3 regions of the Agrobacterium sp. 22094 genome follow, and region 2 is predicted to be linked to each of the others. Evidence: predicted binding sites of a transcription regulator. Region 2 holds the regulator's gene; each other region holds the start of a gene.

Region 1 (9,666 bases), 1.4 Mb from region 2:
GTGGGCGATGAAGCTTCCTGGAGCCATCCGCCCTTTGCCGCGGAAATTGCTGGCGGCGAGATGTATGGCCGCGGCGCTGTCGACATGAAGGGTGGCATAGCCTGCTTCGTCGCAGCGATTGCCCGTCATATCGAAAAGCATGGCAAGCCGCAGGGCTCGGTATCCTTCCTGATTACCGGCGATGAGGAAGGTCCGTCGATCAACGGCACCTCGAAGCTTCTGGAATGGGCCGCCGCCAAGGGAGAGCGCTGGGATGCCTGCGTTGTCGGCGAGCCGACCAATCCGGACCAGCTCGGCGACATGATCAAGATCGGCCGCCGGGGTTCGCTCTCCGGCCGCATCACCGTCCATGGCGTCCAAGGCCATGCTGCCTATCCGCATCTTGCCGACAATCCCATTCGCGGCATGCTGCAATTGACGCAAGCGCTGATGGACCCGCCTTTCGACAACGGCACCGACAATTTCCAGCCTTCCAATCTGGAAGTAACGACGATTGATACGGGTAACGCCGCAACCAACGTCATTCCGGCCAGAGCGACGGCGTCCTTCAATATCCGTTTCAACGACACCTGGACTGCGGACACGCTGCGGGCCGAGATCATCCGTCGTCTGGATGCGGCTGCCGCTGACGGCGCGCTTCGTCCGGATCGGACACCCGTCAATTACGAGATCGTCTGGGCTGATCGGCCGAGCCATGTCTTCCTGACCCGCAACAACGCGCTGATCTCCTCGCTTTCGGGCGCGGTGGCCGATGTCACGGGTCTGGAGCCGAAGCTTTCGACCACCGGCGGCACCTCCGATGCGCGCTTCATCAAAGACTATTGCCCCGTAGTGGAGTTTGGTCTCGTCGGGCAAACGATGCATATGGTCGATGAGCGTGTCGCGGTTGCGGACCTCGAAACGCTGACACGCATCTATGAAACCTTCATCGGACGCTGGTTCGGCCATGCCGCCACTCAGTGAAGTTGCCATCTATCTGCGCGGATTGTGGTTGCTGTTTCTCGGCAACACGGAAGGCTTGCGGCTTCTCGATATCAGCGATCGCGGCTTGCTTCGCTCCTTCTACGCGGCGCTCTGGTGCCTGCCCTCCATGGCGCTTTCATGGTACTGGTGGCATGAAGCCTATCTATCCGGACTGCCGGAAGGCGTTCATACGGGCGCGATCTTCTTCATCCGTCTCGCCATCGTCGAAGCGATCTGCTGGATGGTGCCGCTGATCCTGATCGGGGTGCTGCTTTATGCCTTTGGAGCGAGAGGCAAGTTTCAAGCGATTATCGTGGTAGCAAACTGGTTGTCGGTGCCATTCTCCTACGCCTATTCGTTGCTGATCCTGATCGCGCTGCTCCTGCCCTCCTTGCACGGGCTTGTCGCAATCCTCTGGTTTGCGCTGCTGCTGACGCTCGTCTTCACCTTCTCGAGGATCGTGCGGTTTTTCGTGCGCGACCAGCCGCTCCTGGTAACGGCATTGGTTATGACCCTGCTTGTACCCGGGATGATCCTGTCGGAACTGCTGCAGCGCTTTCTTGGCGTCTACCCGACCTGATCATCGGAGGCTTAAAGTCAGACTTCGCCGCCCTCTGCCGCACCTGTCCGCGGCTGTCGCGGCGGTATGACGTGGGGATAATCCACCTGCATGAAGTAGAGGCCTTCCGGCGGCGCGACCGGGCCGCAGGCCTTGCGGTCCCGCGCCTCGAGTGCAGCACGGACATCATCGGGCGTCATGGCGCCCTCGCCTGCCATCTTCAGCGTACCGGCGAAGGAGCGAATCTGGTTATGCAGGAAGCTCTGCGCCGTTGCGCGGATCTCAATCAGGTCGCCAGTGCGTGTCACATCGAGCCTGTCCAGCGTGCGCACGGGACTGTTGGCCTGGCAATGCACTGAGCGGAAAGTGGTGAAGTCATGCCGCCCAACCAGCATCTGCGCGGCCGCATGCATTCTCTCATGGTCGAGGTCTTTCGACACCCACCAGGCGCGCTTGTACTCCAGCGCCAGGCGCGATTTACGCGAGATGATGCGGTAGAGATAGTGGCGGCGGATCGCAGAAAAGCGGGCGTCGAAATCCTCCGTCACCGCTGCCACGTCGAGCACAGAGACGGAGTCGCCTGCCATTGCCAGATGAGCATTCAGCGCATTGCGAAGCTTGTAGGGCTGCCAATCGCGCGCAAGATCCACATGGGTGACCTGACCCACCGCATGCACGCCGGAGTCGGTTCTGCCCGCGCCGCGAATGCCGACCTTCTCGCCCGTCAGCGACAGGACGGCCGCTTCGAGTGCGCCCTGAACCGACCTGCCATTGTCCTGCCTCTGCCAGCCAACATAGGGCGTGCCGTCATATTCGACGCTCATGCGAAAACGCGGCATCGGCTACAGCCTCGTTACGATGGCAACGGGCGTTCCGCGCAGGAAGTCCGCAGCCAGCATCGGCTTACCGCCCGCCTTCTGCAACTTTAGGAGACGCACTGCACCGCTGGCGCAGGCAATCGTCAATTGGTCGTCAAGAACGGAGCCTGCCTCGCCCATTCCTTCGACCCGCTCGCTTGCCAAGACCTTGACGCGTTCCGGCTTGCCGCCGATCTCCAGTTCGAACCACGCACCGGGAAAGGGTGCCAGCCCACGAATGTGGTTGTGGACGTCCTGCGATTGGCGGGAGAAATCGATCCGTGTTTCCGCCTTGTCGATCTTGGCGGCGTAGAGAACGCCCTCCTCGGCCTGCACCGTCAGCGGCAGATCGTCATTCTCGAGCTTTGCCATGGCGTCACGCATCAACCGGGCGCCTTTCAGCATCAGCGCGTCATGCAACTCGCCGGCCGTCATGTTCTCATCGATGGGAACGCGGGCTGTCAGCGCCACGGGGCCGGTGTCCAGCCCCTTTTCCATCTTCATCACCATCATGCCTGTTTCGGCATCGCCCGCCATGATGGCGCGCTGGATGGGGGCCGCACCGCGCCAGCGGGGCAGAAGGGATGCGTGGCCGTTGTAGCAGCCAAGGCGTGTGCCATTCAAAATGGCCTCAGGCAGTAGAAGACCATAGGCAACGACCACCGCGACATCGGCATCGAACGCGGCAAATTGCTGTCGATCTTCGTCCGCCTTGAAATTCAACGGGGTCAGAACCGGAATCCCCAAAAGCTCTGCAGCCTGATGCACGGGGGATTTTTGCAGGTCCAGTCCACGGCGACCGCCTGGGCGCGGCGGCTGCGTATAGACCGCCACCACTTGATGGCCCGCCTCTTTCAGAGCGCGCAGCGTGGGGACCGAAAACTCCGGCGTTCCCATGAATATAATGCGAAGAGCCATTGTTGCCCCCTGCCCTGCTGCTGGTACCGGGCGGCCTATCGGCCAGCCGGATCAGACCTTGGCGCGGGCCAGCTTGGTGAATTTCTTGATGACCATGTCACGCTTCAGTCGCGAGATGTGGTCGATGAAGAGCACGCCGTTCAGATGGTCGATTTCGTGCTGCAGGCAGGTAGCAAGAAGACCATCGGCCTCGATCGTCTGCCGCTTGCCGTCGCGATCCACATATCCAACCGTCAAAGAGGCCGGACGTTCGACTTCGGCGTAGTAATCGGGGATGGAGAGGCAGCCCTCTTCATAGGTCGAGACATCGTCCGATACTTTGAGGATCTCCGGATTGATGAAAACCTGCGGCTTGTTTTCCTCATCGTCGCGCGAGAGGTCGATCACCAGCATCCGGCGCGCAACGCCAATCTGGATCGCGGCCAGACCGATGCCCGGCGCGTCATACATGGTCTCCAGCATGTCGTCTGCCAGGCGCTGGATTTCCGAATCCACCGTCTCGACAGGCTTGGATTGCTGGCGCAGCAGCGGATCGGGCAAAATGATAAGAGGCTTGATCGTCATGGCTTCCCATAACCCATCTCATCAGCCGAGGAAATGAAAAAATACGGTCGATTCAACGCTGATACTGGATAGCCGACTCATTTTTGCCGCGGACATGTTCTTGTTTTGTACGAATCAGAATAACTCTGTTAGATTGCGTTATGAACATCGATCTCAGCGGCCTCGGTCAAACGGCTTTCAGCGTCGGAGCGCTCAACATTTCGGTCGGCACGCTCCTCTTCTTTCTGGGCTTTGCCGGGCTGCTGGCCGTCCTCTTTCTTTTGCGCAAACCGGCAGCGCCGGATCAGCCACGGGAAGAACTGACCGAACTTCTGAAGACCCAGACCGAGCTGCAAGGTCGTATCGCCGCCATGGCGGATGCCTTTTCCGCGCGCCAGAACGAAATGAGCCAGACGCTGAATGAGCGATTGGATGGCATGTCGCAGCGCCTCGGAACGACGCTGACGGAACAGACCCGCTCGACCCATGAGAACCTCAGCAAGCTGCAGGAGCGCCTTGCCGTCATCGATGCTGCGCAAGGCAATATTCAGGATCTTGCCAAGGATGTGATCGGGCTGCAGGCGATCCTTTCCAACAAGCAGACCCGTGGCGCCTTCGGCCAGGCGCGCATGGAAGCGCTGATTGCCGATGCGCTGCCTTCTGGCACCTACCAGCTTCAACCCACACTTTCGAACGGCTTTCGGCCAGACTGCACGATCAAGATGCCGAACAATGCGCCGGTGCTGGTGATCGACGCCAAGTTTCCGCTGGAAGCCTGGAATGCCCTGAAGGCGGATGAATCTCCGGAAGCCAAGCGCGCTGCGACCCAGCAGTTCCGCCGGGACATGGAAGTGCATATTCGCGATGTGTCGGAGAAGTATCTCATTCCTGGCGAGACGCAGGATACCGCCTTCATCTTCGTGCCGTCGGAATCGATCTTCGCCGATATTCACCAGCATTTCGAATTTCTGGTGCAGCGTGCTCACCGCTCCCGGGTGGTGATTGTTTCACCATCGCTATTGATGCTTTCGATCCAGGTTATCCAGTCAGTCCTGAAGGACCAACGAATGCGGGAGCAGGCCCATCTGATCCAGGGTGAAGTGGCGCTGTTGATGGACGATGTGCGGCGCCTGGATGAGCGCACCCGTAAGCTCCAAACGCATTTCGGCCAAGCGCAGCGCGATGTCGAGATGATGCTGACCTCGTCGGAAAAGGTTCTGGCGCGTGGCGACAAGATCGAGAGCCTCGATTTTTCCACTACCACCAAGGAGATCCCGCATTCGGAGGTGGAGCATATGCGCCGCATTGCCGATGCGCGCGCAGGTGCTGCCAAGCTGCGCGTGGTGGATGACGAGTAGGCGGCGCTGAAATCAAACGAACGTCGCCGCCATTGCAAAATCGATTTCCGATTTCGATCCCGATGCGCTAGAGCGCGGTGCGTCTTTTTAGACGCACAAAGGACGCTCTATCTTCTTTCAATCTACGCATCGTGCTTTCCAAAAATCGATTCCGATTTTCGGGCCGATGCTGTAGCACTATCGGCATTGTTAACGTCTTTGCCTTTTGGATCAGCCTCGCATGATTACTGTTTTCGGCTCCATCAACATGGATCTCGTCGCCACCTCCGACCGTCTTCCGAAGCCAGGCGAGACGGTGACCGGCAAAAGCTTTTCCACGGCCGCTGGTGGCAAGGGCGCCAATCAGGCGCTGGCCGCACGACGCGCCGGAGCGGACGTCAAGATGGCGGGTGCTATTGGTGACGACACCTTTGCAGCCCCCGCACTCACGCTGCTGCGTGACGCCCGGACCGATCTCTCGCTGCTGAAGACAGTGGCCGAACCCACTGGAACGGCCGTGATCCTGATTGGCGAGGGTGGCGAGAACATGATCTCGGTTATTCCCGCGGCCAATGGTACGGTCTCGCCGCAGGATGCAGAGCGCGCCGTCTCGGAGATGGCCGAGGGCGACACGCTGATGCTGCAATTTGAAATTCCGGCCGATGCGATCGAGACCTCGCTGAAGGCCGCCAAAGCGAAGCGCGTGACGACGATCATCAACACGGCTCCTTTGACAGCCGATGCCGCCCGTCTTTCCAAGCTTGCCAATATCGTTATCGCCAATGAGACCGAGTTCGAGTTGTTGATCGGCAAGAACGGGCTGTCCTCTTCCAATCGGGAGAAGGAGTTGAGCGCGCTTCACGCGGAAACGGGCCAGACGCTGATCGTCACGCTCGGTGCGGACGGCGTGATCGCTATTCGCAATGGCAAGCTCTTCAAAGCCATGGGCCTGAAGATCGAGCCGGTCGATACGGTGGGCGCTGGCGACACCTTCTGCGGCTATCTCGCCGCAAGCCTCGATGCCGGAATGGACTTCGAAAAGGCGCTGCGCCGTGCCGCTGTCGCCGGTTCGCTGGCCTGCACCCGTGAGGGCGCCCAGCCGTCTATCCCCACCGCTGCTGATGTGGATGCAAAGCTCTGAGACTATAAAGTCTCTTCCTATCCTCAACCCGATCAAGCATCCTTGAACAGGTTGAGGGCGGCGTATTGCAAAAGCATGATCGTCTTGCCGTCGCGAATGGCCCCTGAGGCGATCATGCTCATCGCTTCATCGATCCCGATTTCCATGACGGCAATATCCTCGCCCTCGTCTTCATTTCCGCCGCCGGCCGATGTTCGGTCGCCGGGCTGATACTCGCCGACGAAGAAGTGTAGCCTCTCGGTGACGGAACCAGGGCTCATGAACGCATCGAAAACCTGGCGCACATCGCGTACCTTGAAGCCGGTTTCCTCCTCCGTCTCCGTCCGGATGCGCGCTTCCGGTTCGGCATTGTCCAGAAGACCCGCTGGCGTTTCGATCAGAAGGTCGTCATGGCCGTTGACGAAGGCGGGATAGCGGAACTGTCTCGTCAGGATCACCGTTCGGCGCTCCTTGTCATAAAGCAGGATCGTCGCGCCATTGCCGCGATCATAGGTTTCGCGCGATTGCTTTTGCCAGGTGCCATCCTCCCGGAGAAAGGAAAAGGTGGTCTTCTTCAGAAGGTACCAGTCGTTTGAGAGAACCTTGACGTCCTCGACGTTGATGCGATGCGCGATGCTCATGAAACTTCCCTGTGGCTGGAGTTGACCGGTTGTGGACATACGCGCAATTTCGTGCAATTTCATGCAGAGTCAAGAAAATTCGTGCAGAGGATTGGGTGGATGCTGACATCGGAACGAAAGACGCTCATTCAGCAAGTCCTACAGCGGGACGGCAGAATCGTTGCGAAGAGCTTCGCCGAAGAACTTGGTGTCTCCGAAGACACGATACGCCGCGATCTGCGTGAACTTGCCAAGGACGGTCTGTTACAGAGGGTCCATGGTGGCGCGCTGCCATCCTCACCTGCGGTTGCCGAATATCGTGTGCGCGAACAGATGGCTTCCTCGGCGAAGGAGAAGCTTGCCCGGGCAGCAGCCGCGTTGATCAAGCCGGGACAAATCGTCTTCCTCGACGGCGGCACCACCAATCTCCAGCTTGCCCGCCATCTGCCGCAGACCCTACAGGCGACCATCATCACCCATAGTCCAAGCATCGCCGTGGAACTGGCGCATCATCCGGTCGTCGAGGTGGAGTTGATCGGCGGGCGGCTTTTCAAGCACTCGATCGTTTCGATGGGTGCTGTGAGCGCCGAGGCCATTTCGGGCATCCACGCCGACCTGTTCTTCCTTGGCGCGACGGGCGTCCATCCAGAGACCGGCGCGACCACTGGGAACCGCGAAGAAGCAGCAATCAAAAGGTTGATCGCCCGACAATGCGCAGAGACTATCCTGGTTGCGACGGAGGACAAGATCGGCGCTGCTTCGCCCTATATCATCCTGCCCCTTGGCAAGCTTGACACTCTGGTTGTGGATGCCGACCTGCCGGACAAGCTGCTGAAGCCCTACAGGACAGCAGGACCGGCGATCGTGAAGGTCTGACGTCAGACTTTGAGGAAGGTGAGGTAGGCGGAGCTCCGCCCCTCGCGCTTGGCCTTGTTCTCGTAGCGGGTACCCGGCCAATTGTCGTAAGGCGTCAACCAGTCGGCAGACGTCTTGGCCGTCCACTCAAAGCCGCCATGGCGGGCGCAGTGCTGCAGAGTCCAGTTGATGTAGGTATCAATGTCGGAAGCAAAGCAGAACTTGCCGCCCGGCTTCAGCACGCGGTGAAAGCGGTCAAGATTGACGTTCGACACAAAGCGGCGCTTCCAGTGCTTCTTCTTCGGCCAGGGGTCCGGATAAAGCAGATCGATGTGATCGATGCATTCATCGGGAAGCCAGTCCAGCAATTGCGTCGCGTCGTCGTCATAGAGGCGAATATTCATCAACTCGCGCTCTTTGACGGCACCAAGGAGCTTCGCCATGGAATTGACGAAGGGCTCCACGCCGATGAAGCCTGTCGATGGATTTTCAGCTGCACGATGAACCAGATGTTCGCCACCGCCAAAACCGATTTCCAGGCGGATGGATTTGACGTCGGCCGGGAAGAGTGCGGCGAGTGGCTTCGGCGCCGGTGTTTCAAGATCGACTTTCAACAGCGGCAAAAGGCTCTCGATGCTTTCCACCTGCTGGTTGCGCAAAGGCTTGCCCTTGCGCCTGCCATAGAACGCTTCCGTCGATCGTGAACGCCGCTCTTCCGTCATCGTGAACTCTCTCAAGCAAAATAGATGAACCCGCACCTTACCGTTTCATCGGTATTGCGCGGGTTTCAAGTTTTCAGACCCTATCCCCCAAACGGTCGCCCATGGCAAGACCGGAGTGGAGGAGAGGGCTATGTTTCGAGGCAATGACCTCAAGCGGCCTTCAGCGCATCCTTGAGCGGCTTGACCAGATCGATCTTCTCCCAGGAGAAGGATCCGTCGCGGCCAGCCTTGCGACCGAAATGGCCGTAGGATGCGGTCTTGGCATAGATCGGCTTGTTGAGGTCGAGGTGACGGCGGATGCCCGATGGCGAGAGGTCCATGACCTTGCGGATCGCGGCTTCCACTTCGTCTTCGCTGACCTTGCCGGTCTGATGCAGATCTACATAGACCGAGAGCGGCTGTGCGACGCCGATGGCGTAGGAAAGCTGGATGGTGCAGCGGTCGGCAAGACCTGCGGCAACCACGTTCTTTGCCAGATAGCGAGCGGCGTAAGCTGCGGAACGGTCCACCTTCGTGGTGTCCTTACCGGAGAATGCGCCACCGCCGTGCGGAGCTGCACCACCATAGGTGTCAACGATGATCTTGCGGCCGGTCAGGCCGGCATCGCCATCAGGACCGCCGATCACGAACTTGCCGGTCGGGTTGATGTACCACTTGCAATCATCGGCAATCTTCAGGTCGCCAAGCGCTTCGCGGATGTAAGGTTCGACGACTGCGCGAACCTTCTTGGAATCCCAGCTTGCGTCCAGATGCTGCGTGGAAAGAACGATAGAAACTGCCTCAGACGCCTTGCCATCGACATAGCGAACGGTCACCTGGCTCTTGGCATCGGGGCCGAGCTTGGCGGCTTCGCCTTCGCCGCTCTTGCGAGCATTGGCAAGCAGCTGAAGAATGCGATGAGAATAGTAGATCGGCGCCGGCATCAGGTCCGGTGTTTCCTTGCAGGCGTAACCAAACATGATGCCCTGGTCGCCTGCCCCTTCGTCGCCCTGCTTGTCAGAGGCGTTATCGACGCCCTGCGCGATATCGGCAGACTGCGGGTGCAAGAGCACGTCGATCTTGGCGGTCTTCCAGTGGAAGCCGTCCTGCTCGTAGCCGATGTCGCGGATGGCCTTGCGCGCCGCGGACTTGAACTTGGACGGATTGATCACCGGATGGCCAGCGGCGTCCTT
Region 2 (9,666 bases):
AAGGCGCTCTGATCGCCATCCACGATGTAAAATCAAACGCCGCGACATCATTCGATGCGCGGCGTTTTTCTTTGCGATCACCTGTGGGTTTAATCTGGTAGCCTTACTCGGCTGCTGCTTCCTTCTGCCATTCCGGCAGTGGGAAGATCGCGTCATAGGCCCAGTTGAAGACAAAGGCGTAGACGACGTAGAAGAGTGCAAACGAGATGTCCATGATCAGTGCGTGGATCAGGCCGATGCCGAGATACCATGCAATGAACGGCATCAGTACGATCAGAAGTCCAAGCTCAAACAGAACCGCGTGAGCCACACGGATCGCCGGTGTCTTGAGCGTGGTGCCGCGCAGGCGCTGCAGGGTGTGGTCGAAGCCGAGATTGTAGAGATAATTCCACGCCGTCGCGACGGTGGCGCTGACGACGCCGACGATGCCGATGTCGCTCATCGGCATGGCAAAGACGACAGTGCCGAGTGGAATGACCAAAGCGAGGCCAATAATTTCAAAGCTGAGAGCGTGGCGGATACGATCGCCTATGCTGCGCATGGGAAACTCCCGAGATAACCAAATCGGGCCGTCCCGAATGCTGTCGCCGCCATGGCCGAGGTCGTCCTCGCAAGGACGATATAAGCGGAAGCGGCTTTTGCTTCAAGTCTTCGGGTATCGCGAGGATGGATCGCCGAAAAAACTGCGCATAAAAAAGCGCCTCGAAAGAGACGCTTTTTTTGTCTGGATGTCTCGGCCGCGGACTAGCGCTTGGAAACCGGAACGTAGTCGCGCTTTGCAGCGCCGGTGTAGAGCTGGCGCGGACGACCGATACGCTGCTGCGGATCTTCGATCATTTCGTTCCACTGGGCGATCCAGCCGACGGTGCGGGCAAGAGCGAAGAGAACGGTGAACATGGTCGTGGGGAAGCCGAGCGCCTTCAGCGTGATGCCGGAGTAGAAGTCGACATTCGGGTAGAGCTTCTTCTCGACAAAGTAAGGATCCGAAAGGGCGATCTTTTCCAGTTCGAGCGCAACCTGCATGATCGGATCGTCGGAGTTGCCGGTCGCTTCCAGCACTTCGTACATCGTCTTCTGCATGATCTTGGCGCGCGGGTCGTAGTTCTTGTAGACGCGGTGGCCAAAGCCCATAAGGCGGAACGGATCGTTCTTGTCCTTGGCGCGTGCGATGTATTCAGGAATACGATCGACGGTGCCGATCTCGTTCAGCATGTTGAGCGCTGCTTCGTTGGCGCCGCCATGGGCGGGGCCCCAGAGGCAGGCGATGCCGGCTGCGATACATGCGAACGGGTTTGCGCCCGAGGAACCGGCCAGGCGAACGGTCGAGGTGGACGCGTTCTGCTCATGGTCGGCGTGAAGGATGAAGATGCGATCCATGGCGCGGGCCAGAACCGGGTCCACCTTGTACTCTTCGCACGGAACGGCAAAGCACATGTGCAGGAAGTTCGATGCGTAATCGAGATCGTTCTTTGGGTAAACGAAGGGCTGGCCGATATGGTACTTGTAGGCCATGGCCGCGATCGTCGGCATCTTGGCGATCATGCGCAGAGACGCGACCATGCGCTGGTGCGGATCGGTGATGTCGGTCGAGTCGTGGTAGAAGGCGGAGAGGGCGCCGACCGTACCGCACATGACAGCCATTGGGTGGGCGTCGCGACGATAGCCGGTGAAGAAGCGGCTCATCTGTTCATGCACCATGGTGTGACGCGTCACACGGGTGTCGAAGTCCTTCTTCTGCGCGGTCGTCGGCAGTTCGCCGTAAAGCAGCAGGTAGCAGGTCTCGAGGAAGTCGCCCTGTTCGGCAAGCTGCTCGATCGGATAACCGCGGTGCAGCAGAACGCCTTCGTCACCATCGATATAGGTGATTTTGGATTCGCACGAAGCGGTCGAGGTGAAACCGGGGTCGTAGGTGAAGGAGCCGGTGTGTTTGTACAGGGTGCCGATATCGACGACGCGCGGGCCAATCGTACCTTCTCGTACAGGAAGATCGACCGTCTTGTCGCCGAGGGTCACTGTAGCGCTTTTTTCCGTCATACCATACCTCCGAATATGCAGGCGATGCGGGTTGACGCATCGGCCAATTAAGCGTCACGGATTTAGCTATATGATCCGCGCGACGATGCCAAGCTATCCAAAAGGCAAATTGTGCATCGCAGAATTGGAATAAGCCGTTCTGATCGGTTTTGCCACTTTACTGTTTCGTTTTAAGTCAATGCTTCCTTAATCTGCGCGCTGGATTGCAATCCGAATCGCAAGGCTGCAAATTGGCCCTAAGGGACCGAGGGGCGGCACTTGAACGACTACGGGGAACGGCAGCAGTTCCGCTTGCTGGAGACGGGCACGCCTGTGAAGGTGGAGCTCGACGGCATCAATGCGCCCGCTGCTCTTACCAATACGGATGTCCTACTCTTTGCTCCACCGAGTCCTGCGCCTCAAGGCTTTGCGCAGCGATTGCAATCGACCTTATCGCGTTGCGTCACCGAGGAGCTTCAATACCGGCAGGACTTCCTTTTCATCCCCGTGCTGGTCGGCGCGGGCGCGGCACTGTGGTTTTCTCTCGCCTCTCCGCCATCCGATGTCGTTCTGCTTGTGTTTGGCCTTTGCGTCATCCCGGTCGCCATCATCACGCGGCACCGACAGAACGCACTGTCCTTCGTGTTGGCAACGCTTGCACTTCTGCTGCTCGGCATGTTGCTGGCAAATTGGGAGACGCGCCGCGTTGGGACCACAGTCTTGGACAGTGCCGTGACGACGACAATCACCGGCAAAGTGGAGCGGCGGGAGGTGGATGCCAAGGGCTACTGGCGCTACACGATCGCCCTGACTTCGACGAGTGGACCTTCGCTGACACGTCTGCCAAATCGGATATCCGTCCTCTCGCGCAGTCGCGGACAACCGATCGCTGTCGGTTCAGGCATCACCGGCAAGGCGCGCCTTTCGCCACCATCCGGGCCGGCATTGCCGGGCCTCAACGACTTTGCCTTTTCCGCGTATTTCGATGGGATCGGTGCGACAGGATTTTTCTACAGCGCGCCAAAGGCTCTACCGACGCAGGCCGCAACGACGGACGAAGCGGGCTGGCTCGAAACAGCGGGTTCGCGGCTCTACGCACTGCGCTCCGCTATTGCCGAACGAATCCGCAGCGTCATTGGCGGCGATGCGGGTGCTTTTGCGGCTTCGATCATCACGGATGAGCGGCGCGCGATCTCCAGCGAGACGATGGAAGCTTTGCGCGTGTCGGGGCTCGCCCATATCGTTGCCATTTCCGGGCTAAACATGGCACTGGCATCGGGCATCTTCTTCGTCGGTATGCGTATGGTGTTCAGCCTGTTTCCAGGGTTTTCGCAGCGCTATCCCGTCAAGAAGATCTCCGCCTTTGCCGCGCTGTTGATGACATTCGCCTATTATCTGATTTCAGGCTTTGCCGTCTCTGCCGAGCGGGCATGGTTGATGATGTCGATCATGCTGGCAGCTGTTCTCGTCAACCGGCCGTCGATCAGTCTGCGCAATGTCGCCCTTGCCGCAATCGTCATCATCGCGGTTTCGCCACATGAAATCATGGGTCCGAGTTTCCAGATGTCCTTTGCCGCAACGCTGGCACTGGTTGCGGCCTATTCCTTCTGGAGCAGATGCCGGGCCAATCGTGAGCGCCTCTTCATCGCGCGCCCGCCCTTATGGATCGTGGCCTCGTCGAAAGCGAGTGCCGTGATCGGCGGTGTCGTCATCACCTCGTTGATTGGGGGTGTCTCGACTGCGATCTACTCGATCGAGCATTTCCACCGCATCACCACCTACGGACTGGCCGCCAATCTTGCCGCAATGCCCGTCATGTCGATCATCGTCATGCCGTCTGCACTGATTGCCATGCTTCTCATGCCTTTTGGCCTGGATGCACCCTTCCTGAAGCTGATGGGTTACGGCATGGCGATGGTGATCGACATTGCCAACACCGTCTCCAGTTGGGGCGGAGATGCCACGATCGGGCGGCAGCACCCATGGTTTCTGGCCGTCTCGACGGTCGGATTTCTTCTTCTCACCTTGCTACGGACCCACCTCGCGCTCTTGGGGCTTCCCCTGATTCTGGCTGGTCTCCTTCTGGTGCCGCTTGAGCAGAACAAAGCAAAGCCGGATTTATTGATCTACGAGGATGGTGTCCTCGTCGCATTTCGCACGGATCAATTCGTTGCGACGACCAAGCGCCAGGCGAAGGGTTTCGTGGTTGAGCAGTGGGCGAGGGCGGTGCCGCTGCCGGATAAGCATGTGGCCCCTGTCATGCTGGATGACGACAAGGCGGGTGAGCGCGAGGACACGGCAGAGCCAAGGTCACGCCGCCCGGCTGTTCTCACCGATCAGCAGAAGCAAGAAGCTCGCGACAAGATGATTCTGGCTTTCGAGCGGACGAATGGCTTCTCTTGCCAGAAAAATGCCTGGTGTGCTGGACGTCATCAGAGCGGCGTCAAAGTCGCGGTCATTTCTAATACGGCGTTGACCGGTACAGCCTGCGATCTGGCGGACATCGTCGTGACGTCGCGTTTCGTGCCGTTTTCAAACTGTCGCTCGGGCGCGCTGCTGATCAGCGCCACAACATTGCGAAAGACAGGCTCGCTGGAACTCTGGTTGAATGAGGCCGGAGCGCCCGTCGCAACTGCGCGCGCGGCGATGCAAGACGTTGCCAGACCCTGGTCGATTCACCGCGCCTATGACTGGCGCAGCAAGACCTCCGACGGCGCGATGCCGCCGCATATCGAGACGATGCTGGCGGCCGGGCAGTAAGTCTTTTGCTTCAATCTGCTGCGGAGCGGCGGTCTTCGATAATCTCGCCAGACGCCCGCGCTTCCTCTTCATGCTCCAAGTCGCGCCACGGCTCCCGGATCGCTGCCTCCTCCCACTCCCTGATCGCCGGCAAGCCAAGGAGTTGGGTCTTGTAAGCCTCCGCCGCTGGCGAGAGTGCTGTGCCGTAAGTCTGGAAGCGAAACGCGACGGGGCAGAAGAACGCGTCGACGGCGGTGAAATTGATGCCGGCCAGAAACGGCCCGCCGAAGGTGTCGAGGCCCTGCTGCCATAGCGCGTCGATACGCGCGATATCCTTGCGGAGCGCCTCGGTTGCCGGAACCGGTCTGATCCGCAAACCTACACTCATCGGGTGTAGATTGCGCAGCGATTGGAAGCCGGAATGCATCTCCGCGGATGCCGAGCGCGACCAAGCCCGCGCTTTGGCATCCTCAGCCCAAACACCATCATGCCGTTCCGCCAGGTACTCGATGATTGCAAGCGAGTCCCAGATGGTGACATCGCCATCCACGAGGCAGGGCACCTTGCCTGTGGGGGAGAAGTGCGTGAAGCCATGCTTGGGATCGGGATCGTTGAACGGGACGAGATTCTCTTTGAAGGGAATCTCCAATGTCCGCATCAGCACCCAAGGCCGGAGAGACCAGGAGGAGTAGTTCTTGTTGGCGATGTAAAGATCGTACATGTTGTCTCCTTCTGGTGATACGGCCACTTGAATCGCATGCGATCAGCAAAAGCGTCCATGCGGTGCAAAAGTGCGAATGTTATTTCTCTGTCCATCGTCCTAACGCATGAGCGAGAGGACATACAGGCCGAGTCTGTCATGTCAGATATCATATGAATTGATGCGTTCGCCGCTCTCACCTTTCCGAAAACAGAAGCAGAATGAACTTCATCGGTTCGTCGCGGTTTGATGGGAAGGCGTCAAGCAAATGGAGCGGTCGAGATGAACATGAAATCTGGCGGTTGTGCCTGCGGCAGCGTGAGGCTTTCGATAGTCGGTGAGCCCTATCGTATCGGGATTTGTCACTGCATGGATTGTCGCAAGCACCACGGCGCGCTCTTCCACGCATCCGCCATCTTCCCGCAGGATGCCGTGACCATCGAAGGAGAAATACGCAGCTATAATGGCCGCTTCTTCTGTCCCAACTGCGGATCGCCGGTCTTCGGAAAAAGCGACGACGAAATCGAGGTCAATCTCGGTTCTCTGGATTCACCAGATCAGTTCGAGCCGACCTACGAGCTTTGGACGGTCCGCCGTGAGGCTTGGCTGCCGGATTTCCCGGCATTGCGCCAATATGAGCGGGACCGGGAATCGACAGGCAGAACGGAAAAGGGGCGGTGAGACTGTCCACCTTGTCGGATGGTAGCCGCGAGGTGGATTAGCCGCGTCTGTAAGTCCTGCTCTTAGAAGCGACGGGCGAGGGCGCTTGTCGGTGGCACTGAAAGATTGCCGCCGTTCGAAGGCCATGATCGGCATGCACCCGACCATCCGCCAATCTTTTCCTCATCCTCGGATCGAGAATGAGGATAACGAGAAAGACGAAGACGAAGACGAAGACGAAGAGAACCAGCGTCGAGACCTCGGCGCGATCAGAGGCAGCACATCGCCGCATCTGCCAACGAGGTCTGCGCGTCTTGCCTCTGCAAGAGCACAGGCAGCCAGTCTGAGCCGACTATCGTTCGCTCAGTGATAGCGACGAATGAGACCGACCAGCTTGCCCTGAATCTTTACCCGATCCGGTCCGAAGATGCGGGTCTCATAGGCTGGGTTCGCGGCCTCCAGGGCGATGGAAGCACCCTTGCGGCGGAAGCGCTTCAAGGTGGCTTCTTCATCATCCACCAGTGCGACGATGATATCGCCGGGGTTGGCGGTGCTGCCGTTGCGGATGATGACGGTGTCACCATCGAAGATGCCAGCCTCGATCATCGAGTCACCCTTGACCTCAAGCGCATAATGCTCGCCCGTGCCCAGCATATCGACGGGTACGACAACATCGTGGGTGTTGTTCTGGATAGCGGAGATCGGCACACCGGCGGCGATGCGTCCCATCACAGGAACGGTGACAGCGGAGGAGATCTGATCGTTTGCTGGCTTCGGCGCGGGAGCCGGCTCAGGCGGTTTGGCTTTTCCGAGGCTGCCCTCGATCACGCTTGGCGAAAAACCGCGCGGCGGCTTCTGTGCGGGTGCGGAATAGGCTTCCGGAAGCTTGATGACTTCCAGGGCTCTTGCCCTGTTCGGCAAGCGGCGGATGAAGCCGCGTTCTTCCAAAGCGGTAATCAGCCGATGGATGCCGGATTTCGAGGCGAGGTCGAGGGCATCTTTCATCTCATCGAAAGATGGCGGCACGCCGGACTCTTTCATTCGCTCATGAATGAAAAGAAGCAGTTCCTGCTGTTTGCGCGTGAGCATGAAGAAAACCCTTGGAATACGTGGCGAAGATTCGCGAAACAAATACAGAACGAACACTATATGTTCCATATGTGTTCTGCAATCCCTTAAAATTCCGCAAACGTCTCCGCCTCATCAATTCGCAGTCCTGTTATCCGCGCAATGGTAGAAGTTCATAGCTTCTTTACGGTGTTGGGCGTCTTTTTCCTCTCCAGGTTGATGATTTCATTTTTGCGGGTATCTACAAGCTGCTTCGAGGATCACACGATCCGGTCATCCTGTGGTATGAAGGCCAAGCCATTCGAAGCATTATCAACAAAGTTATCGTAGCTCTACGGCGCTGCCTTGCAGCGTTTTTTCGGGGCAGGGACATTTTTATGAAGCTCGTTAGATTTACCCTTATCGGAATGCTGATTGCGCTGGCCGGTTGCCAGACCCTCGATCCCAATTCACCGGAAGCTTTGAAGCGCAAGGAGTATGACCGGTTGCTGCTGAACACGACGATGGCCAATTGCAAGCTCATCGTTCAACTCAATCAGAAGCGCGTTTCGCAGAACAAGGAGCCGACGCGCGACAATAACTGTGCACGGATCCTGAAAAATCACGCGCTTGGCGGCGTTCATCCGGCGAGCTTCATCCCCGATCTTGCGGTGAACGGCATTCCCATTCCGATCGGTGGACTGATCAAGCTTGCAATCGTTGCCGACCGAAACCAGCGTGAGAAGAAGGCCTGGGAGGCATCGCTACCGGCTTGGGTTTCCGCCGGTGGTGAGAACAGCGAGAACGTTTATCGCATGTTGCTGACTCAAGGCTTCAAGCCCGAAGAATTGGAAGGGCTGAAGGGAAGTGCTGGATTTTCCGACGCGGTGCGCGCAGTCGGGCCGTTCGTGCAGTCTTCCGAGGCCAATCCCGATGTCGTCCGGAAGGCGAATGCCGGCTAAAGGGCAAGCGGTTGGTGCTCCCTCATCTCGTGACACATGGCGCGCTTGCTGCTAATGCCTGTGCAACATCGCAAATTAAGCGGTTGCCGGCGATGTCCGGCGCATGTGTCGTGAGGAATGAGATGACTTTGAAGAACAATTTGAAAGTGGTCGCTGGCGAAGGCAAAGGCGCTGTCGCCTTCTCCAACACAGAGCGGTTTTCGCTGATCGCCGGTCCGTGCCAGATGGAAAGCCGCGACCACGCTTTCATGATTGCCGGCACGCTGCATGAGCTTTGCGGCAAGCTCGGCATCGGGCTTGTCTATAAGTCATCCTTCGACAAGGCCAACCGCACATCGCTCTCCGGACAGCGTGGCATCGGTCTCGACAAGGCCATGGAGATCTTTGCCGATCTCAAGAAGGAATATGGCTTCCCTGTCCTGACCGACATCCATACGGAAGAGCAGTGCGCCATTGTCGCCGAAACCGTCGATGTCCTGCAAATCCCGGCCTTCCTCAGTCGCCAGACCGATCTTCTGATCGCCGCCGCAAAGACCGGTCGCGTGATCAATGTGAAGAAAGGCCAGTTCCTGGCGCCCTGGGACATGAAGAACGTGCTGGCAAAGCTCAACGAGAGCGGCAATCCGAACGTTCTGCTCTGCGAACGCGGCGCATCTTTCGGCTATAACACGCTTGTCTCCGACATGCGCTCGTTGCCGATTATGGCCTCGCTCGGTGCGCCGGTGGTGTTCGATGCGACGCATTCCGTGCAGCAGCCAGGCGGGCAGGGTGGGTCGACGGGTGGTCAGCGCGAATTCGTCGAGACATTGTCGCGCGCAGCCGTGGCCGTCGGCATTGCCGGACTGTTTGTCGAGACCCATGAAGACCCGGACAATGCCCCTTCCGACGGCCCCAACATGGTTCATCTGAAGGATATGCCGAAGCTTCTGGAGAAGCTTCTGGCGTTTGACGCTATCGCCAAGGCCGCCTGATTTTGGCCTAATCGATTTTTATAGGTTGGGCGACGCCTGATGCTGGGCGTCGTCATTGTAATTTCTCACGCTTCGTCTACAGCGAAGTTGCAATGACCTTTCACACTTTTCAGAATCGCTTATCCGCCGTCCGGCTCGAAAACGGCTTCACAGTTTTGCCGATGCGCTCTAAGACAAGCGACTGAAATTCATCTGTTCCAGTCCCAAGGGAGAGACCATGACAGCCATTACCGACATCATCGCACGCGAAATCCTCGATAGCCGTGGCAACCCCACGGTCGAGGTCGACGTGTACCTCGAAGACGGCTCCTTCGGTCGCGCTGCCGTTCCATCGGGCGCATCCACCGGCGCTCACGAGGCAGTCGAGCTGCGCGATGGCGGACAGCGCTATGGCGGCAAGGGCGTTGAAAAGGCCGTCGAGGCCGTCAACACCGAGATCTTTGATGCGCTTGGCGGCTTCGACGCCGAAAGCCAGATCCACATCGACCAGACGCTGATTGCGCTTGATGGGACGCCGAACAAGTCTCGCCTCGGCGCAAACGCCATCCTCGGCGTATCTCTGGCCGTTGCCAAG
Region 3 (9,666 bases), 330 kb from region 2:
ATCAAATTTTCATAGAGAAATTCGGCCGGACGCGTGTCGTTGGCAAGAATGCCGCCGACTTTTGCTGCCGCCAGAAAAACCGCTTGTGGGCGGTTTTCCATTATCCATTCGCTCGTTTGCGCCTGGTTCGCGAGATCGACGGTATCGCGACCGACGGTCAGGACCTCGCAGTCTTCCTGTTCAAGCCGCCTGACGATGGCCGAGCCGACCATCCCGCGGTGGCCGGCCACCCAGACGCGTTTTCCTTGAAGGTTATAGATGCTCATGGCTATACGCCTTTTGCGATGGTGTCGGACTGCATGAGCCGCAAGTCCTCGACAACCATTTCTCTGGCCAGCTCCCGAACACTCGTCTCGTGCTTCCAACCCAGCTTCTCATGTGCCTTCGTTGGGTCGCCGATCAGGAGATCGACTTCCGTTGGGCGGAAGTAGCGGGGGTCTACTTCGACCAGTACCTTGCCGGTTGCTGTATCGATGCCCTTTTCGTCGACGCCTTCGCCTTCCCATCTCAGGGTGAAGCCAGCGTCGGCGAAAGCCCATTCCACGAAGGTGCGGACGGGGGTGGTTTCCCCGGTGGCGAGAACGTAGTCGTCTGGCTCGTCCTGCTGCATCATCATCCACATGCCGCGGACATACTCCCTCGCATGGCCCCAGTCGCGCTTGGCGTCGAGATTGCCGAGGTAGAGCTTGTCCTGCCGGCCGAGCTTGATGGCGGCGGCTGCGCGGGTGATTTTGCGGGTGACGAAGGTTTCGCCGCGCAGCGGGCTTTCATGGTTGAATAGGATGCCGTTGGAGGCATGCAGGCCGTAGGCCTCGCGGTAATTCACCACGATCCAGTAGGCGTAGAGCTTGGCTGCGGCATAGGGGCTGCGGGGATAGAAGGGCGTGGTTTCTCGCTGCGGCACTTCCTGCACGAGGCCGTAAAGCTCGGAGGTGGAGGCCTGGTAGAAGCGGGTCTTCTTTTCGAGACCCAGAATTCGGATCGCCTCCAGCAGGCGAAGCGTGCCTATGCCGTCGGCATTTGCGGTGTATTCCGGCGTTTCGAAGGAAACCTGAACGTGGCTTTGGGCGGCGAGATTGTAGATTTCGTCCGGCTGGGTTTCCTGAACGATGCGAATGAGGTTGGTTGCGTCCGTCATGTCGCCGTAATGCAGGATGAAGCGTGGGTTTTCCTCGTGCGGATCCTGATAGATGTTTTCGATACGGCCCGTATTGAAGGACGAGGAGCGGCGCTTGATGCCATGGACGATGTAGCCCTTGTCGAGCAGCAGTTGAGCCAAGTAAGCACCATCCTGGCCGGTGACGCCGGTAATGAGGGCTACTTTTGCTTTTTCGGACATCGGCTTGCTTTCATCTTTTCTTCGCGCTGGCGCGTCGAGCAGAAGCAGGCGCGCGTTCACGCTGCGATACCGCAAGTCGTCGGCAAAATAAACCGGGAAGTTGATGCCGATGTCTTGAGAGTATCGAGACCGGACCTTGCCGGCGACACATCTTGTGCTGTGATCGTTGAAAAGCCTATAGAGTCGCTGAGCTGCGAAGGCCTTGTTGGACTTCAAGAGTTGGAAGAGTGCGACATGAACCAGGCCATTCCCGTTTTCGTCATCAACCTTGCGCGTCGCGAGGACAGGCTGGAGCGCGTGTCGCATCATCTGGAAGAACGTGGCGTGGCGTTTACCCGCGTCGATGCCTGCGATGCGACGAAGGTGGATGAGGCGGTTCTGGATGGCGTCATTACACCTGCGGGGCCACTCGGTGCGCTGGGCCTTGGCGACCGGTCCTGCACGGTGAGCCATACCTATGCCTGGGAAGCCTTTTTGCAGACGGGCGCGCGGTTCGGTTTGATGCTTGAGGACGATGTGTTTCTCTCGGGCGATGTCTCCAGTCTCTTGCGGGCGGATGACTGGATTCCTCCTCATGTCGAGGTGATCAAGCTGGAGAAGTTCGGCTCCGGCATCTCCAGGGTTCTTTTGGGAGACGCCGAGATCAAGGTTCCTGGCACGGAGCGCGCTCTGCACCGTATGTATTCACGGCATGTCGGGGGCGGGGCGTATATTCTGTCGCGCCGGGCTGCGCAGATAGCGCTGTCCTATCGAGGGCGGATGAGGGTTCCTATCGATCATTTTCTTTTCAACGATACGGTGTCGCCGGTCTTCCGGCAGTTGAAGCCTTTCATCGTCCAGCCGGCAATGGCGACACAGCGGCACTATGAGTACAACTCCGATATTGCCAAGTTCGGGAAGGCCGCTCGCCCCACGGGCTGGCGGCTGAAATTGAGAAAGCTGCGTCGGGGCTGGAACGAGATCAGCCAGATCCACCGGCAGCTCGTGGTTTTCTTGACCAAGCGCGGCGCCATCAGAGAGATTTTCTGGAAAGATTCCGCGCCCTGACGGTCATTTGGTCTGCGTAAGCTTCAGTTTCTGGCTACCTTTATTGTGCGCAAGGCCGCCAAGCACGCTTTTGCCCTATAAGTCACGTGGACTATTATCGGACGCGGTTATATAGCGCTTAAGCATTGGCCGGGTGCGGAGCGATATTGGATGAGTGCCGAAAGAATTCTTCACATGCATTTCGGCAAGGAGGGCGGTGCCGAGCGCTTCTTCGTCAATCTGGCAACGGCTTTTGGCGATCGTGGGATCGAGCAGCGCTTTATCGTGCGTCCGGGCCGCATCTGGCGTGACGAGATCGCGGCCCTTGGTCCCACCATCGAAAGCGAGTATCGCCGCATCTCGCCAAAGGCGCTTTGGCTTCGCTGGCAGGTGAACAAAATCATGCGCGAATGGAAGCCGGATGTCGTCATGGCCTGGATGTCGCGCTCCTCGCGGCTTGTTCCAGCACATGGCAACAGCGTGCGGCTGACGCGGCTTGGCGATTATCCCCGTCATTTGAAGAATTTTCGTAACAACGATCTTATTGTCGCCAATGCGCCCGGTATTGCCGAGGCCTGCGTGCAATTGGGCTGGACGAAGCCGGTCAAGGTCGTCTCCAATTTCGTTCGTGAGACCACCATCAAGCCGGTATCGCGTGCCAGCATGGGTACTCCGGAAGATGCCTTCCTCGTTGTGGGTACCGGACGGTTCATCCGGCGCAAGGGGTTCGATGTCCTGATCAAGGCCGTGGCGCAGATTCCCGATGCCTGGCTGTGGCTGATCGGCGAAGGCGACAAACGGGCCGAGATGGAGCAACTGGTGCAGGAATTGGGCATGGCAGACCGCACCCGCTTCACCGGCTGGGTCGAAGAGCCGATGGATTATGTTGCCGCGGGCTCGATCTTCGTTATGCCATCGCGCCATGAGCCGCTTGGCAATGTGGTGCTCGAAGCCTGGCAGGCGGATGTGCCGGTGGTCTCCACCCGTTCCGAAGGGCCGTCCTGGTTCATCCGGGATGGCGAAGATGCGCTCATGTGTGACATCGACGATGTGGATGGCACCCTTGCGGCGATCAATCGTATCCGCACAGACGATCAACTGGCGGCGAAACTGCGAGAGCAGGGCAGGGCAAGGCTCGACGCCGATTTCCGCAAGGATGCGGTGGTGGATGCCTATCTCGATCTGTTCAAGCAGATGAAACGATAGGACGTTATTGATGGTCTCCAACTCAAACGACATCGCGCTGAATGCCGATTTCTGCTGCTACGTCATCAATCTGGATGGCAGCACGGAGCGTTTCTCACAGGTGTCGGCGTCGCTTGAGAAAGCCGGTGTCGCATTCGAGCGTCTCTCGGCTTTCGATGGGCGCAAGCTGTCCCTCGATACTGTTGCCGATTATGATGCCGCGGCTGCCAGACGCTATATGGGCCGCGAGTTGGTTGGTGGCGAAATCGGCTGCTATTACAGTCACTTGAATGCGGCGAAGGCGTTTCTTCGGACGGACAGATCCTACTGCCTCGTGATCGAAGATGACGCCGCACCGCATGAAGCCCTGCAGGCGATCGTGACGGAAACGATCGGTTTTCTCAATGCGCATGATCCCGAGTGGCGGATCGTGAACATGGGCAATGAGAAGCTTAAAATCTTCCGTCCACTGAAGACCATGAGCTTCGGGAAAAATATATTTACTCTTTGCTCCGCACACTATTTTCCGATGACGACAGGCGCCATTCTCTGGTCGAGGAAAGGTGCGCAGGAGTTCGTCGATGGACACCGTGTGATCTTCGCGCCGGTTGATAACTTCTTCCGCCATTGGATCACCCGGGTTGGCGGCGGCTATTCTTTCTTTCCAAGGCCGGTGTCCACCACCGATGCGGTCAGCGATATTGCGCATCCCGGAAAGATATCGAGAAGCCGTAATGCCCGCAGCTTCCTTTATGGTCTGCGCAAACAGCGGCGGCTTATGGTGGACAAGCTGATCGCCACCAAGCGGAAGTATTTTTCGTGAGTTCGAGCCGTTACAGTCACCTTACAGTCCAAGCCCGAGAAAGTGCGTTACGATGAGCGTGAAGCGGATATTTCATCTGCAATTCGGCACGGATGGCGGCACCGAGCAGTTTTTCCTACGCCTCACCCGCGCTTTTCACGAGCGTGGCATAGAGCAGCAATTTGCAATCCGGCCGGGCGTGACATGGCGTCACGAACTTGACGATCGGGGGACGGTGCATGAGGGTTACTATCTTCGCCGCTGGCCCAACTGGTGGCTGCGCACGCAGTTGCTGAAGCGATCCATGAAGCAGTGGCCAACCGATGTGGTGATGGGGTGGCGTGCGCCGACGGCGCGGCTGATGCCGGACGCTGGTCACGCCATACGCGTTGTGCGTCTGGGAGACTATCCGCACCACGTCCGCTATTTCGGCAACACCGATGCTATCGTCGGCAATGCGCCCAACGTCATCGAACACTGCCGTACACTCGGCTGGCAGGGTAAGACGACGATTATTTCCAATTTTCCGGGCGAGGTCGGCACTTCCGTGGTCAAGCGGTCGGATTTTTCGACGCCGGACGATGTTCCTCTGGTTTGCGGTCTTGGCCGCTTCGTTCCGACCAAGGGTTTCGATACCTTGCTGCGCGCGGTCGCGGCGACGCCTCACCTCTGGCTCTGGCTGGTTGGAGATGGCCCCGATAGAGCCGATCTGGAGCGGTTGGTGCAAGAGCTTGGGATTCCCGATCGTGTCCGCTTCATCGGCTGGGTTTCGGAGCCGGCGGCCTATATCAAGGCGGCGGATATGTTCTGCGTGCCGAGCCGACAGGAGCCGCTTGGCAACGTGCTACTCGAAGGCTGGAAGGCGGAAGTGGCTGTGGTGTCCACCAAAACCGAAGGGCCGTCCTGGGCTGCGACGCATGAGGAAAGCGCTCTCTTCACCGAGATCGACGATGTCGAGGGTATGGCGCAGGCGCTCTTGCGTCTGCAAGGGTCGCCCGAGCTTCGAGCGAAGCTGGTTCAAGGTGGGCGAGAGCAATTGGCCGCACGCTTTTCCGCAGAGCGGATCGTCGATCAATATCTGGAATTCTTCGAGGAATTGCGTAGCGGCAGGCGATGAAGGCGGTCGCGCTGTTTCAGCTCAGGCTGGGACGGCGCTGTCCAGTGTTGCGATCGGAAAAGCGATATTCGGCTGTCTAAACGCGCGCATAGATGTCGCCGAGAGACCGGGCTTCACCTTCAAGCGCGAAATTCTCCACTGTCGTCCGGCGTGCAACTGCACTTCTATGCTGCATCATCTCTGTATCGCTTAAGAAGCCCTTGGTCGCTTCAACCATTGCATCGAGATCATCGCGGCCAATGACGGTGCCGGTTTCGCCTTCGCGCACCAATTCCGGAAAGGCGCCGACATCCGTGGCGATCACGGGTACACCCGTCGACATCGCTTCCAGAGGGGTGAGGCCAAATCCTTCCCAGCGCTGGGGGGCGATGAAGAGGTCGAGCGCGCGGTACCATTCGTTGATGTTGGTATGCTCTCCGACGAAGAGGATGCGGTCGGCAAGACCTGCGGCTCGCACTCTTTCCTTCAAGCCATTCTCGAAATCCACATGCGGACCTGTCGCGCGTCCTGCAACGATGGCCGACCATTGCGGGTGGTCTGGCAGAACGCGGATCATCGTGTCAACGAAGAGATCGGTACCCTTCTGATGCCGTGTACGGCCGAAGCAGCCGGCATATTTGCGCTGAGGATCGAGGCCGCGTGCGACCTTTGCTTCAGCCTTATCGGTGGGCGGGGAGAAGCGATCGGTGTCGATCCCGTGCATGATGACCGTGCTCGGTACGTCCAGATAGGAGGCCGTCTGGCTATTGGTGGCAATCACACCGTCCATTCTGGAAATCAGAAATTTGGTCCAACCGGTGTGCCTGCGCTGCGAGGCGGAGGTGAAGACGATCTTCAACTTCATGCGCAGAATGTCGCGCATGATGATGGCCGGCAGCATCTCTATATTGCGGCGCGCATGCCAGACCCGCGCTCTGCCTGCCGGACCGTTTTGCCAGAGCCGCCACAGATCGCGGAAGCGCACATATGGCAGGCTTTCGGGCAGGCCGGGGCCGATGACGGCGATCTTCTGCCCGAGCCGGTTCTGCACCGGCACGAGCTGAATGATCGTGGATGTCACGCCCGAGAGCCTGCGCTTGAAGTTTGGCGTAAGGACGCGGACATCTCTCAGATCGACATGGGGCAAGTCTTGAAGTCTCGCAACGGGAGCGGGGGATTTCAGTTCCAGTTGACGGACAGGATCTCGTAGCCGCGCGAGCCGCCAGGCGCATTCACTTCAATGCTGTCGCCCACTTCCTTGCCGATCAGGGCGCGGGCAATGGGAGAGGAAATCGAAATGCGACCTTCCTTCACGTCGGCTTCCTGATCGCCAACAATCTGATAGGTCTTTTCTTCATCGGTGTCTTCATCGATGAGCTTGACGGTGGCGCCAAACTTGATCTTGGAACCGGACATCTTGGAGAGATCGATGATCTCGGCGCGGGCGGTCAGATCTTCGAGCTCGGAGATGCGGCCTTCATTGTGGCTCTGCGCTTCCTTGGCGGCGTGATACTCGGCATTTTCCGACAGGTCGCCATGGGCGCGCGCTTCGGCGATCGCCTCGATGATGCGCGGGCGCTCTTCCTGCTGACGCCAGCGAAGTTCTTCCTGCAACTTGACGTAACCGCCCTGGGTCATCGGTACTTTTTCTACCATCTTTTTATTCCTTCACATTCGCACCGCGGTAGTCGCAGACACAAAAAGAAACAGGTTCCGGAGCAAAACTTCGGAACCATGTCAAAATCACAATTTGTCGGACTATATCAGAAGAGCATCCTGAAATGCCAGCAAATTAAAAGGCCCGTAAAAAACAAGCATTTTCAACGTGCTCCGCTTGTGATTTGACTTTCGTCATTGGAACATATAGAGAACATACTATGAAGAAGTCAATCAAAGAGCGGCTTGCAGTTCTCTCCGATGCAGCGAAGTATGACGCCTCCTGCGCGTCCAGCGGGACCTCGAGACGCAACTCGGCGCAAAGCGGCGGGCTGGGGTCGACGGAGGGTTCGGGCATCTGCCATGCCTATGCGCCGGATGGTCGTTGTATCTCGCTTTTAAAGATTCTTCTGACCAATTTCTGCATTTATGATTGTGCCTATTGCATCAATCGTTCGTCCAGCAATGTCGAACGCGCACGCTTTACCGTGGAAGAGGTCGTGTGGCTGACGCTGGAGTTTTACCGGCGAAACTACATCGAGGGTCTGTTTCTTTCTTCCGGCATCATTCGCTCTTCGGACCACACGATGGAGGAGCTGGTGCGCGTAGCAAAGGAGTTGCGCGTCACTCACGGCTTCCGGGGTTATATCCACCTGAAGTCCATCCCTGAAGCATCGCCGCATTTGATCGAAGAAGCGGGGCTTTATGCCGATCGTCTCTCGATCAATATCGAACTCCCGACCGATAGCGGAATTGGCAAGTTCGCGCCGGAAAAGCAGCCAGGCAATATTCGTCGCTCCATGGCGGATATTCGGCTGAAGATCGAAGAAGCGGGCGAGCCGACGCTGAAGACGAAGCGGGTCAAGACTTTCGCGCCAGCAGGGCAGAGCACGCAGATGATTGTCGGTGCCGATGGCGCTGACGACGGCACGATTCTCTCGACCAGCGCGCGGCTTTACGGAAGCTATGGCCTGCGGCGCGTCTATTACTCCGCCTTCAGCCCCATTCCCGATTCGTCGAAAAACCTGCCGCTCATCAAGCCGCCCTTGATGCGCGAGCACAGGCTGTATCAAGCCGATTGGCTCTACCGTTTCTACGGCTTCGACATTGGCGAGATTACTTCGACGCAGCAGAACGGCATGCTCGATCTCGATATCGATCCCAAGCTCGCCTGGGCGCTCGGCAACCGCCAGAAGTTTCCTGTCGATGTTAATTCGGGTGAGAGAGAGATGCTGCTGCGCGTGCCTGGGTTCGGCGTGAAGACGGTGAACTCCATCCTGTCCTCCCGCCGCTTTCGGAGGCTGCGCTTGGAAGATCTGGCGCGCTTTGGCGTATCGCTGAAAAAGGTGAAGGCGTTTGTCGTCGCGGATGGCTGGACGCCGGGCAAGTTGACCGAGCGGCCCGACCTGCGCGCCATGTTCACACCGCCACCGGAACAGTTGTCGTTGCTGTGATGTATGCGGTCGAGCTAGAAGGCAGGGGCAATTTCGGCGAATGGCGCGATGCCGCGCGTTCGCTTCTTGCGGCGAGTGTGGCACCGAGCGATGTGGATTGGCGCTTGAAGAGCGACCGCGGCACGCGTCTTGATTTCGAGCAGCAGGCCTCTCTACCGGTGGCGAAGACACCAGCGCAGATCACGGTTCCATCGGCCTTTCTGCCGTTGGCGGAAGCGATTATCTGCCACAGCGATCCGGCGCGCTTTTCTTTGCTGTATCGTCTCCTGTGGCGGCTGCAGCAGGACCGGGCGCTGTTGCAGATCAAGGCCGATCCGGATGTTCAAGCGGCCCGGCAGATGGAGAAATCCGTCCGTCGCGACAGTCACAAGATGACCGCCTTCGTCCGTTTCAAGGAAGTGCCGGGCGAGGGCGCGCAGGCACGGCGCTGCTTTATTGCGTGGTTCGAGCCGGATCATTTCATTGTCGAGCGAAAGGCGCCGTTCTTCCAGCGGCGCTTCAACGACATGGATTGGCTGATTGCAACCCCGAAAGGGTCTGCGCGGTGGAATGGTCAGTTGCTTGAGACGTCGCGAGAGCCGGCGGAGCGGCCGGATATTTCCGATGAAACGGATGAGTTGTGGCGCACATACTATGCCAATATCTTCAATCCGGCGCGGCTGAAGATCAAAGCCATGACGGCGGAAATGCCGAAGAAGTATTGGAAGAACCTGCCAGAGGCCGATCTTATCCCGGAACTTGTCATCGGCGCGGAGGCGCGCGTGCTTGGCATGGCGGCCAAGGCTGCGACCGAGCCGCAGATGTTTCACCATCGTATCCAGGCGGCGGCCGGAGCCAAGCCACAGGAAGTGCTGCTGGATGCAAATACGCTCGCTGGCGTGAAGCGCGAAGCTCAAAGCTGTCAGATGTGCCCGCTGCATTGTGCCGCAACGCAAACCGTCTTCGGCGAAGGGCCCGAGAAGGCGCAGGTGATGATCGTCGGAGAGCAGCCGGGAGATCACGAGGATTTAGCCGGGCGACCCTTTATCGGTCCAGCGGGTAGGGTGTTCGATCAGGTCCTGGGGGAGACTGGGATTGAGCGTCAATCGCTCTATGTGACGAACGCGGT

What was found. Region 2 encodes LexA, which represses DNA repair genes until DNA is damaged. Its sites were predicted from a motif close to TGTTCNNNNTGTGTTCNG; they were not measured.
Region 1: a site for LexA is predicted at 3,957-3,974, ahead of ACTJK5_RS11420 (DNA recombination protein RmuC). Genes of this name have one in related genera too.
Region 3: a site for LexA is predicted at 7,304-7,321, ahead of ACTJK5_RS02940 (putative DNA modification/repair radical SAM protein). Genes of this name have one in related genera too.

The regions. Positions count from the first base shown of each region.
Region 1 is NZ_JBQEPX010000001.1:2,330,645-2,340,310, forward strand. Features, by position in the region: gene dapE (succinyl-diaminopimelate desuccinylase) at 1-963, shown strand, start outside; gene ACTJK5_RS11400 (hypothetical protein) at 947-1,543, shown strand; gene truA (tRNA pseudouridine(38-40) synthase TruA) at 1,561-2,361, opposite strand; gene fmt (methionyl-tRNA formyltransferase) at 2,365-3,297, opposite strand; gene def (peptide deformylase) at 3,349-3,861, opposite strand; gene ACTJK5_RS11420 (DNA recombination protein RmuC) at 4,002-5,198, shown strand; gene ACTJK5_RS11425 (ribokinase) at 5,419-6,318, shown strand; gene ACTJK5_RS11430 (NUDIX domain-containing protein) at 6,351-6,938, opposite strand; gene ACTJK5_RS11435 (DeoR/GlpR family DNA-binding transcription regulator) at 7,038-7,793, shown strand; gene trmB (tRNA (guanosine(46)-N7)-methyltransferase TrmB) at 7,796-8,494, opposite strand; gene metK (methionine adenosyltransferase) at 8,644-9,666, opposite strand, start outside.
Region 2 is NZ_JBQEPX010000001.1:933,942-943,607, forward strand. Features, by position in the region: gene ACTJK5_RS04440 (ABC-type transport auxiliary lipoprotein family protein) at 1-12, shown strand, start outside; gene ACTJK5_RS04445 (PACE efflux transporter) at 104-541, opposite strand; gene gltA (citrate synthase) at 745-2,034, opposite strand; gene ACTJK5_RS04455 (ComEC/Rec2 family competence protein) at 2,293-4,773, shown strand; gene ACTJK5_RS04460 (glutathione S-transferase family protein) at 4,784-5,473, opposite strand; gene ACTJK5_RS04465 (GFA family protein) at 5,735-6,133, shown strand; gene ACTJK5_RS04470 (hypothetical protein) at 6,225-6,482, shown strand; gene lexA (transcriptional repressor LexA) at 6,476-7,201, opposite strand; gene ACTJK5_RS04480 (hypothetical protein) at 7,558-8,121, shown strand; gene kdsA (3-deoxy-8-phosphooctulonate synthase) at 8,244-9,092, shown strand; gene eno (phosphopyruvate hydratase) at 9,310-9,666, shown strand, end outside.
Region 3 is NZ_JBQEPX010000001.1:600,031-609,696, forward strand. Features, by position in the region: gene fcl (GDP-L-fucose synthase) at 1-266, opposite strand, end outside; gene gmd (GDP-mannose 4,6-dehydratase) at 269-1,339, opposite strand; gene ACTJK5_RS02910 (glycosyltransferase family 25 protein) at 1,574-2,386, shown strand; gene ACTJK5_RS02915 (glycosyltransferase) at 2,537-3,571, shown strand; gene ACTJK5_RS02920 (glycosyltransferase family 25 protein) at 3,582-4,373, shown strand; gene ACTJK5_RS02925 (glycosyltransferase) at 4,426-5,469, shown strand; gene ACTJK5_RS02930 (glycosyltransferase family 4 protein) at 5,546-6,595, opposite strand; gene greA (transcription elongation factor GreA) at 6,628-7,104, opposite strand; gene ACTJK5_RS02940 (putative DNA modification/repair radical SAM protein) at 7,326-8,558, shown strand; gene ACTJK5_RS02945 (UdgX family uracil-DNA binding protein) at 8,558-9,666, shown strand, end outside.